One region of the Photobacterium sp. 53610 genome, then DNA from elsewhere that is predicted to be linked to it. Evidence: predicted binding sites of a transcription regulator. Region 1 holds the regulator's gene; each other region holds the start of a gene.
The links. The regulator PurR, encoded in region 1, represses purine synthesis genes. The targets are predictions, from matches to a motif close to TNANGNAAACGTTTNCNTNA.
Positions count from the first base shown of each region.

Region 2: a site for PurR is predicted at 1,411-1,430, ahead of SPK40_RS17830 (uracil-xanthine permease family protein). Genes of this name have one in related genera too.
Region 3: a site for PurR is predicted at 1,861-1,880, ahead of purE (5-(carboxyamino)imidazole ribonucleotide mutase). Genes of this name have one in related genera too.
Region 4: a site for PurR is predicted at 1,177-1,196, ahead of SPK40_RS02995 (phosphoribosylaminoimidazolesuccinocarboxamide synthase). Genes of this name have one in related genera too.

Region 1 is NZ_JAXOFS010000001.1:1,041,575-1,044,712, reverse strand. Features, by position in the region: gene SPK40_RS04715 (TfoX/Sxy family DNA transformation protein) at 92-703, opposite strand; cyclic di-GMP riboswitch class I at 835-938, opposite strand; gene purR (HTH-type transcriptional repressor PurR) at 1,147-2,157, opposite strand; gene SPK40_RS04705 (heme ABC transporter ATP-binding protein) at 2,503-3,138, opposite strand, start outside.
Region 2 is NZ_JAXOFS010000008.1:145,997-149,134, reverse strand. Features, by position in the region: gene SPK40_RS17830 (uracil-xanthine permease family protein) at 1-1,294, opposite strand, end outside; gene recG (ATP-dependent DNA helicase RecG) at 1,507-3,138, opposite strand, start outside.
Region 3 is NZ_JAXOFS010000013.1:2,399-5,536, reverse strand. Features, by position in the region: gene SPK40_RS20025 (DNA topoisomerase family protein) at 1-133, shown strand, start outside; gene SPK40_RS20020 (5-(carboxyamino)imidazole ribonucleotide synthase) at 180-1,301, opposite strand; gene purE (5-(carboxyamino)imidazole ribonucleotide mutase) at 1,304-1,792, opposite strand; gene tsaC (L-threonylcarbamoyladenylate synthase type 1 TsaC) at 1,990-2,547, shown strand; gene hemF (oxygen-dependent coproporphyrinogen oxidase) at 2,555-3,138, shown strand, end outside.
Region 4 is NZ_JAXOFS010000001.1:628,682-631,819, reverse strand. Features, by position in the region: gene SPK40_RS03000 (ATP-dependent helicase) at 1-1,037, opposite strand, end outside; gene SPK40_RS02995 (phosphoribosylaminoimidazolesuccinocarboxamide synthase) at 1,304-2,407, shown strand; gene SPK40_RS02990 (methyl-accepting chemotaxis protein) at 2,623-3,138, shown strand, end outside.

The DNA of each region.
Region 1 (3,138 bases):
GTTTTTTACACAGCCCTGACAGGGTGCCAGGGCTAAAGCAGATTATTTAAAGCCAGTGCAAATCGCTGCACTGGCAAAATAATCTGAATACTTAGTGATGAGCGCCAGAATTGACTTCTAGTTTGGACAGGAGCTCATTTCGACGTTGTGGGGTAATCACAGACCAGTGTTTTCCACTGACTGCGCCTTCTAACGCCCAAAGCAAATCCAGACTCAATGACTCGTGATGAGATTCCTGCAGCGCCTGAAAAGCACCGATAGCACCAACTTCAAACAGCTGATCTACAGAGTTGATGCCTGCTTTCTTGAGCATACGCTCATTGGCAAGGCGAAGATTTGGCAGATCTTTAATGCGGTTAGGGCTAGCCTGCATTTTTTTCTCTTTGTCAGCCTGAGCTGCATTGAGAGAAACTTCAGCGTGCTCCAGAATGACTTCTGGGGTTTCCCACCAGTTTTCCGGAATGGCATAGTGTTTTGTGACGACAGGAAAACCGCGTTTTTGATAAACGTACGGTTTGAGGCCAGCTTGTTTAAAGGTTTCTTCATTTTTCGCGTTAGCGCGCAGATGCAGCTTGTCGCTAACAACCAGAGCAAACATCGTTTCACCTGCGAAAATGCCAAAACCGCCAAACATTGAGCGAGATTTAATCTGGCCAAATTTCTCAAATAAACGAATTGAATCTTTCAGTAGTGGTTTGTCCATGCTTCTTTTCTCGGTTAGGAATTTCAACAAAAGAAGTCACCAAACAACGGAGCGAGGATTCAATTGTGCATAAGATTATGAGTCTTTTGTCATAAGAATGACAAAAGTGTCCCATAAACTTCACTTCATCCATCGGCAACCCCGCTACCATGAGTAATAACTTTATCACTAAGTCATTGCTTTTAGGCCGGAAGCTTTGCGTCCCATCCTTTCAGATGGTTTGCCTTGTTCGTGACTGTTTAATCATATATCAATAAGACAAATTTGATATCGATCGCACAAAAAATTGTGATACTCTTCGCAATAAAAATCGTATAAATTTTACAGAAACTAACTGATTATCCCATCAATTCCTCTGTAGCGTAGTAATATTCCATATAAACATAGCCGATATGGGTGTTTATATCGGCTGTTTATCAATATATGTAGGTTAATATCGTTTTTTATGGATGTGTTATTTTTTTGACGGAACGGCGAACCACGAGCTCAGGATTGATCTCAAAAGTCTGAAATTCATGGTTTTTATCTTTCACACGTTCCATCAGGATTTCCACAGCAGTCTTGCCTAAACGGCGTTTTGGCTGGTGGATTGTTGTCAGAGGTGGTGAAAAGTACGGGGCCAGATCAATATTGTCATAACCAATAATTGAAATATCATTTGGTACATTGATCCCTGCTTGTTCAAATGTACTGATTAAGGCCATTGCCATAATGTCATTGAAGCAGAAAATAGCAGTTGGACGCTCTTTCATGGCAATAAAAGCATTGGCTGCATCTACGGCAGATTCACATTCGAAATCACCTTCAATGATCCAGTTTTCATTGACCGTCAGACCAGCTTCGCTCATGGCTTTATGGAAACCTTTCAGCCGCTCACGACAGGTAGATTTATCTTTCTGGCCGGAAAGACAACCAATTTTACTGTGTCCATTGTCAATAAAATGACGAGTGGCAAGATAACCGCCAAGTTCTGCATTATCCTGAATATTATCTGTTTTTGGGCGTGCAGGACCCCAGTCCATGATAACCATGGGCAGATCAGGCTGCCGCTCTAACTGTTCCAGCAGTTGATCATCCAGATCAGAACACATCACCAGCAGACCATCCACACGCTTTTCAGAAAGCATGCGCAGGTAATCCTTCTGTTTGGCCAGATTACCTTCGGTGTTGCATAAAATCAGCGTATAACCGGATTTATAGCAGTACTCTTCAACGCCATGCACCAACTCGGCAAAGAATGGGTTGGTCGATTTTGTCACCAGCATGCCGATGGTGCTGGTTGTATTACATTTCAGGCTGCGCGCGACGGCGCTTGGCGCGTAGTTCAATTCTTCAACTGCCGCCAACACTTTTTTCTGTGTTGCTTCCGCTACGAAGCGGGTTTTGTTGATCACGTGTGAGACTGTGGTAGTAGATACACCTGCCATACGTGCAACATCTTTAATGGTTGCCATAATTGTTCTTCTAGTCTTCAGGCCCTGATCAGGGTCTTTTCATATTTGCCAGACGCTAAAACGCCGCTTCTCTGCGAGGATAGCGGCGGGAAATGAGTGGCTCAGGCCGAGTGGTAACAATACCTTACACCGATATGAAGTCTGACTTTCTATTGCTATTTATTTCATCGGTTAATCGCTTGCGCTCACATTCTACAAGGACTCACGCACAGTGCAACGTTTCTCTTGAAATGTGGGGGGAATCTTGATGCAGCTCAAGAATACTGGCAACTTGAAAGTTGTTTCAGTCTTTACATTGTAAGTACTGTGCAAGGGCAACGGCTCAGCGATGCCCTTGCAGGAGGTTCAGGCTGAAAGGACGATCGGAAAGTGCCCGCGGGGGTGAGATTCGATGATCACCGGGGAACCATAAACGGAACTGATATTCTCAGTGGTCAGGGTATGCCAGGCATCACCGTCTGCTTGTATCTTCCCCTTATTCAGCAATACCAGTCTGTCTGCGTATTCAGCTGCAAGATTGAGGTCATGAATGACCAGGATGACGGCGGCTCCTTTACGGGCCATATCTTTTGCCAGTTTCAGGCAACTGTGCTGATGGGCAAGGTCTAAAGCTGAGGTCGGTTCATCCAGCATTAAAATGCACTGGTCTTCCGCATTGCTGAGCTGAGCCAGTACACGGGCAAAATGAACACGTTGTTTCTCGCCGCCGGAAAGAGTGGGGTACTGACGCTGGCTCAGGTGACTGATCCCAACAGCCGTCATGCATTCCCGGGTAATTCGGAGACAATCTGTGCGCTTCAGGCCAAGTGGCATACAGCCAAGTTCAACGACCTCCTGCGCAGTAAAACCAAAAGACAGGCTGCTGTGCTGAGGAAGTACACCCAAGTGTTTGGCCAGCAGGGATGGCTGCCAGTCGCTGTGCTTTTGACCAAAATAGTACACATCACCTTTGGCACCAATTTCACCGCAAAGCACTTTGAG
Region 2 (3,138 bases), on a different contig from region 1:
TGCTTTTCACAATCTCAGGCATGAACTGGAGGATTTCCGGTTTCTGCGCAATCCCCAGTCCCATCGAGAACGACAGTGCCATGATCAGAATGGCACGACGGTCCAGCTCACAACGGGAAATAATCCGTACCCCGGATGCGGCAATAGTGCCGAACATCACGATGGTGGCACCGCCCAGTACAGGTTCCGGGATCAGCTGAACCAGATTGGCGACAACAGGAAACAGACCCAGCAACACCAGCATCCCTGCGACAAAATAACCGATGTAACGGCTGGCAACGCCGGTCAGCTGGATGATGCCGTTGTTCTGGCTGAAGGTTGAGTTTGGAAAACTGTTCAGCACTGCAGCCAGCGCTGAGTTGATCCCATCTGCCAGCACGCCGCCTTTAATCCGCTTCAGGTACACCGGGCCGCTGACCGGTTGTTCTGAGGTTTCTGAGGTTGCCGTGATATCTCCGATGGCTTCCAGTGACGTAATGGCAAAGACAATCACCAGCGGGATCAGCAGCGACCCGTCAAAACCCAGTCCGTACTGCATCGGGGCAGGAATGGCGATCAGGGTGGTTTCGGCGAGCCGCTCCATACTGATCATGCCCATCAGCCAGGCGGCCAGCGTTCCGGCGGCCATCGCAATCACAATGGATGAAACACGCAGATACGGGTTCTTCATCCGGTTCATCAGGACAATCAGCCCCAGGACGATCCCGGCCAGCAGCAGTTTATCCAGACTGCCGAAGCTGCCGTCTTCAATGGCGGCATAGCCACCGCCAATTGACGTCAGGCCAATCTGGATCAGCGTCAGACCAATCAAAGTCACCACAATGCCGGACACCAGCGGGGTAATGACCCGGCGGGTATGTTGTAAAATCCGCGAAATGGCAACTTCTGTCAGGGAAGCGGCGAGAATGGTGCCGAAAATAGCAGCCATCATGGTCGGCACATCCGCACCGCCGGCTTTCATTGCCAGCCCGGCACCGATAATCGGGCCGAGAAAGTTAAAGCTGGTGCCCTGAATCGACAGCAGGCCGGAACCCACCGGGCCGATGGTCCGGATCTGAATGAACGACGCAACGCCTGAGGCCAGCAACGACATACTGACGATGGTGTTGGTGTCGCTGGCCGGCAGTCCCAGAGCCTGACAGATGATCAGCGATGGGGTGACGACGGCCACGAACATGGCCAGCAGGTGCTGCAATGCTGCAAACAGGGTTTGCGGCAGGGGCGGACGATCTTCAAGGCGGTAAATCAAATCAGATGTGCGGGGACGTTCAATTTCTTGGTGCTGGCCGGTCATGGTCAATCCTTATTACGTCGACAGGTCGGCTTCTCAAGGGGATCTGAGTGGACAGGTTTGAAGCCGAAAAGGACCCTTGGGTCAAAATTGGCCCCTATTGTAATGACGAACCCAAAATTAGCAAACGTTTGCGTATGTTGTTTTTGGTGTGTGAAAGCAGAAAAAAGCGGCATCAGACCGTTATTTCACTGGAACGAGCAGGTTTGTCCGGATCAGGCGTTGGAATAGTTTTCCCGGTGACCGAGCCAGCGCTCAATAATGGCCTTGGCATTGACCGGATATTGATCGTGCAGATATCGCGCCATCTTCTGGACCTGAGGGATCAGGTGCTGGTCGCGGACCAGATCGGCCACTTTGAAATCTGCAATGCCGGTCTGTTTGGTGCCGAGCAGCTCACCGGGACCGCGGATTTCCAGATCGCGCTGGGCTATCACGAAGCCGTCACTGCTTTCCCGCAGGACGCCCAGTCGCTGCTGAGCCGTTTTCGACAACGGGGCATGATAGAGCAGCACACAATGGCTGGCGACGCTGCCCCGGCCAACCCGGCCGCGCAGCTGGTGAAGCTGCGCCAGACCCAGCCGTTCGGGGTTTTCGATGATCATCAGGCTGGCATTGGGAACATCAACACCCACTTCAATCACGGTGGTGGCAACCAGCAGGTGCAGTTCACCGGCTTTGAAACGTTGCATCACGTCCTGCTTTTCAGCCGCTTTCATCCGGCCGTGAACCAGACCAATTTTCAGCTCCGGTAACTGGGCGGTCAGCTCAGTGGCGGTGTCGGATGCCGCCTGGGCTTCCAGCACTTCAGATTCATCAATCAGGGTACAGACCCAGTATGCCTGGCGTCCTTCGTTCAGACAGGCGGCACGGATCCGTTCGATGATATCTGCGCGGCGGGCATCGGAAACCGCGACGGTCTGAATGGGGGTCCGGCCCGGCGGCAGTTCGTCGATCACTGAGGTTTCCAAATCGGCATACGCGGTCATGGCCAGCGTCCGGGGAATGGGCGTGGCCGTCATGATCAGCTGGTGCGGATAACGGCCATCATTTGCGCCTTTTTCCCGCAGTTCCAGCCGCTGGTGTACCCCGAACCGGTGCTGTTCATCGATGATGACCAACGCCAGATTGCTGAAGATCACCTGTTGCTGGAACAGGGCATGGGTGCCGACCACCATCTTCGCTTCACCGCTTTCAATGCGGGCCAGCTCGGTTTCTCGCGCTTTGCCTTTGAGCTTCCCGGCCAGCCAGCCGACCTGAATGCCGAGCGGTTCCAGCCACTGGGCAAAGTTGAGGGCGTGCTGTTCGGCCAGCAGTTCGGTCGGTGCCATCAGCGCGACCTGATAGCCATGTCCGATGGCGCGAACCGCCGCCAGTGCCGCGACCAGGGTTTTGCCGGAGCCGACATCGCCCTGAACCAGTCGCATCATGGGGACGGACTTTGCCAGATCGGATTCAATATCAGCCACCACGCGCTGCTGGGCGCCGGTCGGGCTGAATGGCAGTCCGGCCAGCAGTTGCTGTTTCAGCGGTTCGCTGGGGGGCAGCGGCCAGGCCTGATGCTGTTGTCCTTTCTGGCGTACGGCCAGCATTGACAGATTCTGCGCCAGCAGTTCCTCAAGGATGAGCCGTTTCTGCGCCGGATGCTGGCCCTTTTCCAGCTGGTCCAGCGAGACATCGGGGGTTGGACGATGCATGACATGCAGTGCCTGCGCCAGCGTCATTTGACGGTCGTACAGGCCTTCCGGCAACAGCTCAGTGACCGCGGCTTTATCAAGCAGCTTCAGAGCCTGATCGGTCAGGTTGCGCAAGGTCAGCTGCCGCAGGCCGTCGGTGGTCGGATAAAC
Region 3 (3,138 bases), on a different contig from region 1:
GCAATGCGGTTTCGGCTTGCTGATCGAGAAGAAGCTGGCCCGGGGCACTAAACTGCAGTGTGCCGATCGGAAATGCGGTCATTATCAGTCGGAACCGGAAACGACGCCGTCCTCTGAGGCGGATGACATTTAAAGAAAAAGCCAGCTCTGCTGGCTTTTTACATATCAGGGGAAAGGGTTTAGCCGAGGCGGACCACCGGGAAACTGTCAGCAGGCAGTATCTGAGCCAGTTGGTTCAGTGTCTGCACCAGTTCAGGATGACTGGCTGCAGTGACATTGATGTGGCCCATCTTACGGCCCGGACGTTTTTCCTTTCCGTACCAGTGGAGATGGCAGCCCGGAATGGTGAGAACCGCCGCCGGCAGTGTATCTTCTCCCAGAATATTGAGCATCACAGTGCTGCGAGTCTGTGTTGTGCTGCCCAGAGGCAGATCGCAGACCGCCCGCAGGTGGTTCTCAAACTGGCAGGTATCTGCACCTTGCTGCGTCCAGTGGCCCGAGTTATGTACTCTCGGGGCAATTTCATTGATCAGCAGCTGGCCGTTCACGTCAAAGAACTCAATGGCGAGGACGCCGACATAATCCAGGGTTGCAGCGACAGCGTTGAACATCATCTCCGCTTGCTGTTGTAAAGCCCCCTGCTCTTCCAGTGCCAGAGAGCGACTGAGCACGCCGTCGGTATGAACGTTTTCAGTCAGCGGATAGATGGCGGTATCTCCCGCTGCATTCCGCGCACCGATCATCGACACTTCGCGCTGAAAAGGGACAAAAGCCTCTGCAACAATAGATTGTTCCGGTGCGTGGGTCAGGAAATCGGCAATGTCCTGCCAGATGGCCGGGATCTGCTCCGTTGTTTTCAGGCGCCACTGGCCTTTCCCGTCATAGCCGCCTAGGGCGCTTTTCAGCACCAGTGGCAGGCCGATCGTTTCTGCAGCCAGCGCCAAATCTGCTTCTGTGCTGATCAACTGGTATCGGGCATTGGCCACGCCAGCCTGATCCAGCAGAGCTTTTTCAATCCTGCGGTCGCCACCGGCTTTGATGGCGGCTGCATTGGGTTTGAGTTTACCGCTGGCCTCGCAGGCATCCAGCACATCATGCGGTACATGCTCAAATTCAGCGGTAATGACATCAGCATAACCGATGGCATTGTTCAGTCCGGACAGCACCGGTGCCAGCGTCAGCGGATGGACGACCTGACCGTTATTCACGTCATAGGCCATGACTTCGATATTCAAGGGAGCACCAGCCAGTGCCATCATGCGGGCCAGCTGACCCGCGCCCAGTACCAGAACCTTCTTCATGGTTATGCGTCCTCAGATGGATCCGGCTGGCTCAGGACGGTGTCGGTCTGTTCTTTACGGAATGCATCAATAGCGGCCATGACTGTTGCATCCTGGGTACCGAGAATCTGGGCTGCCAAGAGGCCGGCATTGGCTGCACCGGCTTCCCCGATAGCTAATGTGCCGACAGCAACCCCTTTGGGCATTTGTACAATCGACAGCAGGGAATCCATGCCTTTCAGGGCGCGGGACTGCACCGGGACGCCCAGGACCGGCAGACTGGTGAATGCGGCAGTCATGCCCGGCAGATGTGCAGCGCCGCCGGCACCTGCGATAATCACTGAAAGACCACGCTGATGAGCGGTTTCGGCATATTCGGCCAGCAGGTGTGGAGTCCGGTGTGCGGAAACCACACGGGTTTCGTACGCAATATTAAAGCGATCCAGCATTTCAGCTGCGTGTTGCATGGTTGGCCAGTCAGATTTTGAGCCCATAATAATACCGACTTTCATCCCGAACTCCTTAGGGTCATGTTAATCAGGCAAGAGGGTTTGCGGCGCATTATACGGAGATTTTTCCTTAAGGAAAACGTTTGCGTCGCGCTCTGGTGCGCAATAGGTGCAGTTCGCTGGGATTCGGTTAAAATAGCAGCCAGTGAAAATCAGCCGTCGCCATCGCATTGATCCGGCGACAACACATTGAGGATAGTGTGGATAATTTAAGCCAAGTCGTCACCGCGCTCGAGCAAGGTGAAGTGATTGCCTACCCGACTGAAGCCGTGTTTGGTGTCGGATGCGATCCGGATAACCCAGAGGCTGTTGCCAAACTGCTGGCATTGAAACAGCGCCCGGTAGAGAAAGGCCTGATTCTGATCGCGGCCGATTATGCTCAGCTCGCACCTTATGTGGATGACAGCCAGTTGACTGAAGACCAGAAGGCCCTGATTTTTGCCTCCTGGCCGGGCCCGGTCACTTGGGTGATGCCAACCAAACCGGGTGTTCCGTCGTTTCTGACAGGGCAGTTTTCAACGATTGCGGTCCGGGTGACGGATCATCCGTTGGTGCAGCAGCTGTGCCGGGCGTTCGGGAAACCACTGACATCGACCAGCGCAAATCTGACCGGTGAGCCGCCTTGCCGCAATGTGCAGGAAGTGGAATCACAACTCGGAGCGCATCTGAATACAATTTTGCACGGTGAGACGGGTGGCCGTGACAATCCGTCCGAAATTCGCGATGCTGCCACAGGACAAATTTTCCGACAGGGATAACATACGCATGCAAGACGTCAATAAACACGCCGTGAAGGCGTTCTTACTCGATTTACAGGATAAAATCTGCCAGGCCCTGGAAGCACAGGATGGTGAAGCCCGTTTTGTGGAAGACAGCTGGGATCGTGAAGAAGGCGGCGGTGGCCGCAGCCGTGTTTTGCGTGATGGTGCAGTCTTTGAGCAAGGTGGTGTGAACTTTTCACATGTTTACGGGGCGCAGATGCCAGCCTCAGCCACCGCACATCGTCCGGAGCTGGCTGGCCGTCGTTTTGAGGCCATGGGCGTTTCTCTGGTGATCCATCCGAAAAACCCTTATATCCCGACGTCGCATGCCAATGTCCGCTTCTTTATTGCCGAGAAAGAGGGTGAAGATCCGGTCTGGTGGTTTGGCGGCGGGTTCGACCTGACGCCTTTCTATCCGTTTGAGGAAGACTGCCGGCACTGGCATCAGGTCGCCAAAGACCTGTGTGCTCCTTTTGGTGATGATGTCTATGCAGCACACAAAGCCTGGTGCGATAAATATTTCTTCCTGCCGCATCGTCAGGAAACCCGGGGTGTGGGTGGTCTGTTCTTTGATGATCTGAATCAGTG
Region 4 (3,138 bases), 410 kb from region 1:
TTGCCGCCTTGCTCAAGGTGTGTCTGTATTGCGGTCACAATTTCTCCGACCTGACGTGGCGAACCAGTCAGGCTGACCTGCGTATCTGACACGGCCTCCGAAGGAACCGTCAGAAAATCAGAAAAACGGGCCTGGTTATGCGCAATCAAATGACTGGCAGCCAAGGCCAGACTGTGCCCGAAACGAAAGGTCTGAGACAGGGTATAGACAGTCGCAGGTGCGAAGTCTCGCTCAAAGTTGAGCATAAACTGAGGCGCACTGCCCCGCCAGGTGTAAATACACTGATCCACATCGCCTACAGCCACCAGCTGGCAGCCGTCCCCGAGTAACAGTTTCAGCAGGCGGTACTGTGCATTGTTGATGTCCTGAAATTCATCCACAACCAAAAGCCGGCACTGATGCTGATAACGCGCCCTCAGGCTGATATTTTGTTCCAGCAGACCAACCACGGTGACCAGCCAGTCGTCAAAAAACAGCAACCGCTGTGCCTGCCGTAAATGCTCAAAGGCCTGAAAAGCCTGCAGAATAAAACGGTAATCGCTGTTAATTCCGGCCATCGCAAAGACTTCAGCCGGTGGCAGCATATGCGCTTTCACCAGCCCCACAAAACTCAGCAGCAATTCCAGCGTTTTCGGCTCTTTCAGTTGCTGCTGCTTGCTGTAAGCCGTTTCTTTGCCGGCCATTTGTCGCAGCACCTGCTTTGCCAGACTTTTATCGTTTTCACCCGGTTTGAAATCGACTCTGAAGCCCGATTCCGCCAGATAACCGGACTGGTTCAGCACACTCAGACAAAAACTGTGAAAGGTATGCACAGGCACAGGCTGTTCAACACCCGCCTGCGCCAGCTTCCGCTGAAAGTCACGCCGGATATCACTGTTGAACATCAGCACCAGCATTTCCTGGGCTGGCCGCTTGAGAAGCTGTGCCTGAATCAGGCCAACCAGCGTCGTTGTTTTACCTGTGCCTGCACCGGCAATACATAAGGCATTTCCTTCTTCATGCTGAATAAAACGCTGCTGTTCAGAAGTAAAATGCATGTTGAATACACCGTGGCCAGAAAGATGAAGGGACGCGATTTTGCCATAATTTCATCCCATACACGAACCTCTGCTCTGTCTTTGCGATTTCTGCTGAAATTTCAGGGATTGCCGGATTAACCATCAGTCAGAAAAACACCAAGGCAAACGTTTGCTTTTTTGCTGAAAGGCAAAATGACTTCTGCTATTATCTGCCTCGCCAACAGGAGGTTTCGCCCCCTGCCAGTAATTTTCATCGAATTGACTCTTGAAATAGGAACTTCACCATGAGCCTTGCTGATCAAGTTCTCGCTGTAAATGATGATCTCCCAATCCGTACCGACCAGCCGGTTCACAGCGGTAAAGTACGCTCCGTTTACTGGCTGACTGAAGCTGACAGCCGACGCCTGATCCAGGAGAAAGGCTATGATGTCAGCCCGGATGCCCCGCTGGCAATTATGGTCATCAGCGATCGCATTTCTGCATTCGACTGTATCTGGCACGGTGAAGGCGGCCTGAAAGGCGTTCCGGGAAAAGGTGCCGCCCTGAATGCGATTTCAAACCACTGGTTCCGCCTGTTCCGTGAGCAGGGTCTGGCAGACAGCCATATTCTGGATATCCCGCACCCCTTCGTCTGGATAGTGCAGAAAGCGCGTCCAATCAAAGTAGAAGCCATTTGTCGTCAGTATATTACGGGTTCAATGTGGCGCGCATATGCCAATGGCGACCGTGAGTTTTGCGGCATTGAGGTTCCGGATGGTCTGCAAAAAGATCAGAAACTGCCAGAGTTACTGATCACCCCATCCACAAAAGGCATCCTGCACGGTATTCCGGGTGTGCCTGCGGTTGATGATGTCAATGTCACCCGCAACGATCTGCTGAACAATTTCAAAGCCTTCAACTTCAGCAAACCTGAAGACATAGACCATTACGAAACGCTGCTGAAACAAGGTTTTGGCGTGATCAGTGATGCCCTAGCTCAACTGGATCAGATTTTTGTCGATACCAAGTTCGAATTCGGCTATGTCACCGATGCCAGTGGTAAAGAAAAAATGATCTATATGGACGAAGTCGGCACGCCGGACTCTTCCCGTATCTGGGACGGCCCGGCTTACCGTGAAGGTCAGATTGTTGAAAACTCAAAAGAAGACTTCCGGCAGTTACTGCTGAACCACTTCCCGGATCCGGATATTCTGCTGAATAAAGATCGTATGAACGAACGTGAGGCACTGGCACGTGATAACGCATTGCCGAAAGAAGTACTGATGCAGGTGTCCCGCATTTATACAGGTATTGCTGAAAAGATTACCGGCAAGAAAATTGTCCTGGGCGGTAATCCCAAAGAAGAAATCATCACAGTCCTGCGCAATGAATATAGCCTGATCGACTGACAATATTCCTCTCGTTGTATACTTTCAGGGCAGCTTCGGCTGCCCTTTTCAATCCGCACAATATTCTTCACTAGCGTCAAATGTATTATTCCTCACAAAATGATTCTCAAAAAACATTCATGCATCACAAATACAAATTTTCGCTATTAAGGCTTTTTTGCTGCGGGACGACAATAGAAGGACAAAAACATTCAAAGCAGTAGTTGAGGGACCCAATGAAGTTTAGCCACAAGATCGTTGCCACTTCGTCGGCAATACTGTTCGCCGCCTTAGTATTACTTTCAGGTATCCAGTACGTTCACACCAGAGATGATGTCAACAAGTTAGTCAGCAGCAGCATCAATGAGATCGTTTCCGGCGTGAATCAAACGCTGGTCACCGAGATCGCCAGCCGTACCAAATTAGCAAATATGACAACCAGCCTTGTCGAACAAAATTTCTCTCCTGAAAACATTCGTACCGTTATCGGTCAATCCGTTTTAGCAAACACTTTTGAACTGACTGGTGTCGGATTCGAGAAAGATGGCTCCTACATCATCAGTGATCCAAGCTGGCAGCCTTCCGCAGGCTGGGATCCTCGCAAACGTCCCTGGTATACACAGGCCAGAGACGCCGGGCATATGATCATCACATCCGCCTACCGCGATTCAGTCACCAATGAAATTCTGGTTTCTTTTGCTGCGCCAATCAAACAAAGCGGTAAATTTGCAGGCGCCATTTTCTTCGACGTC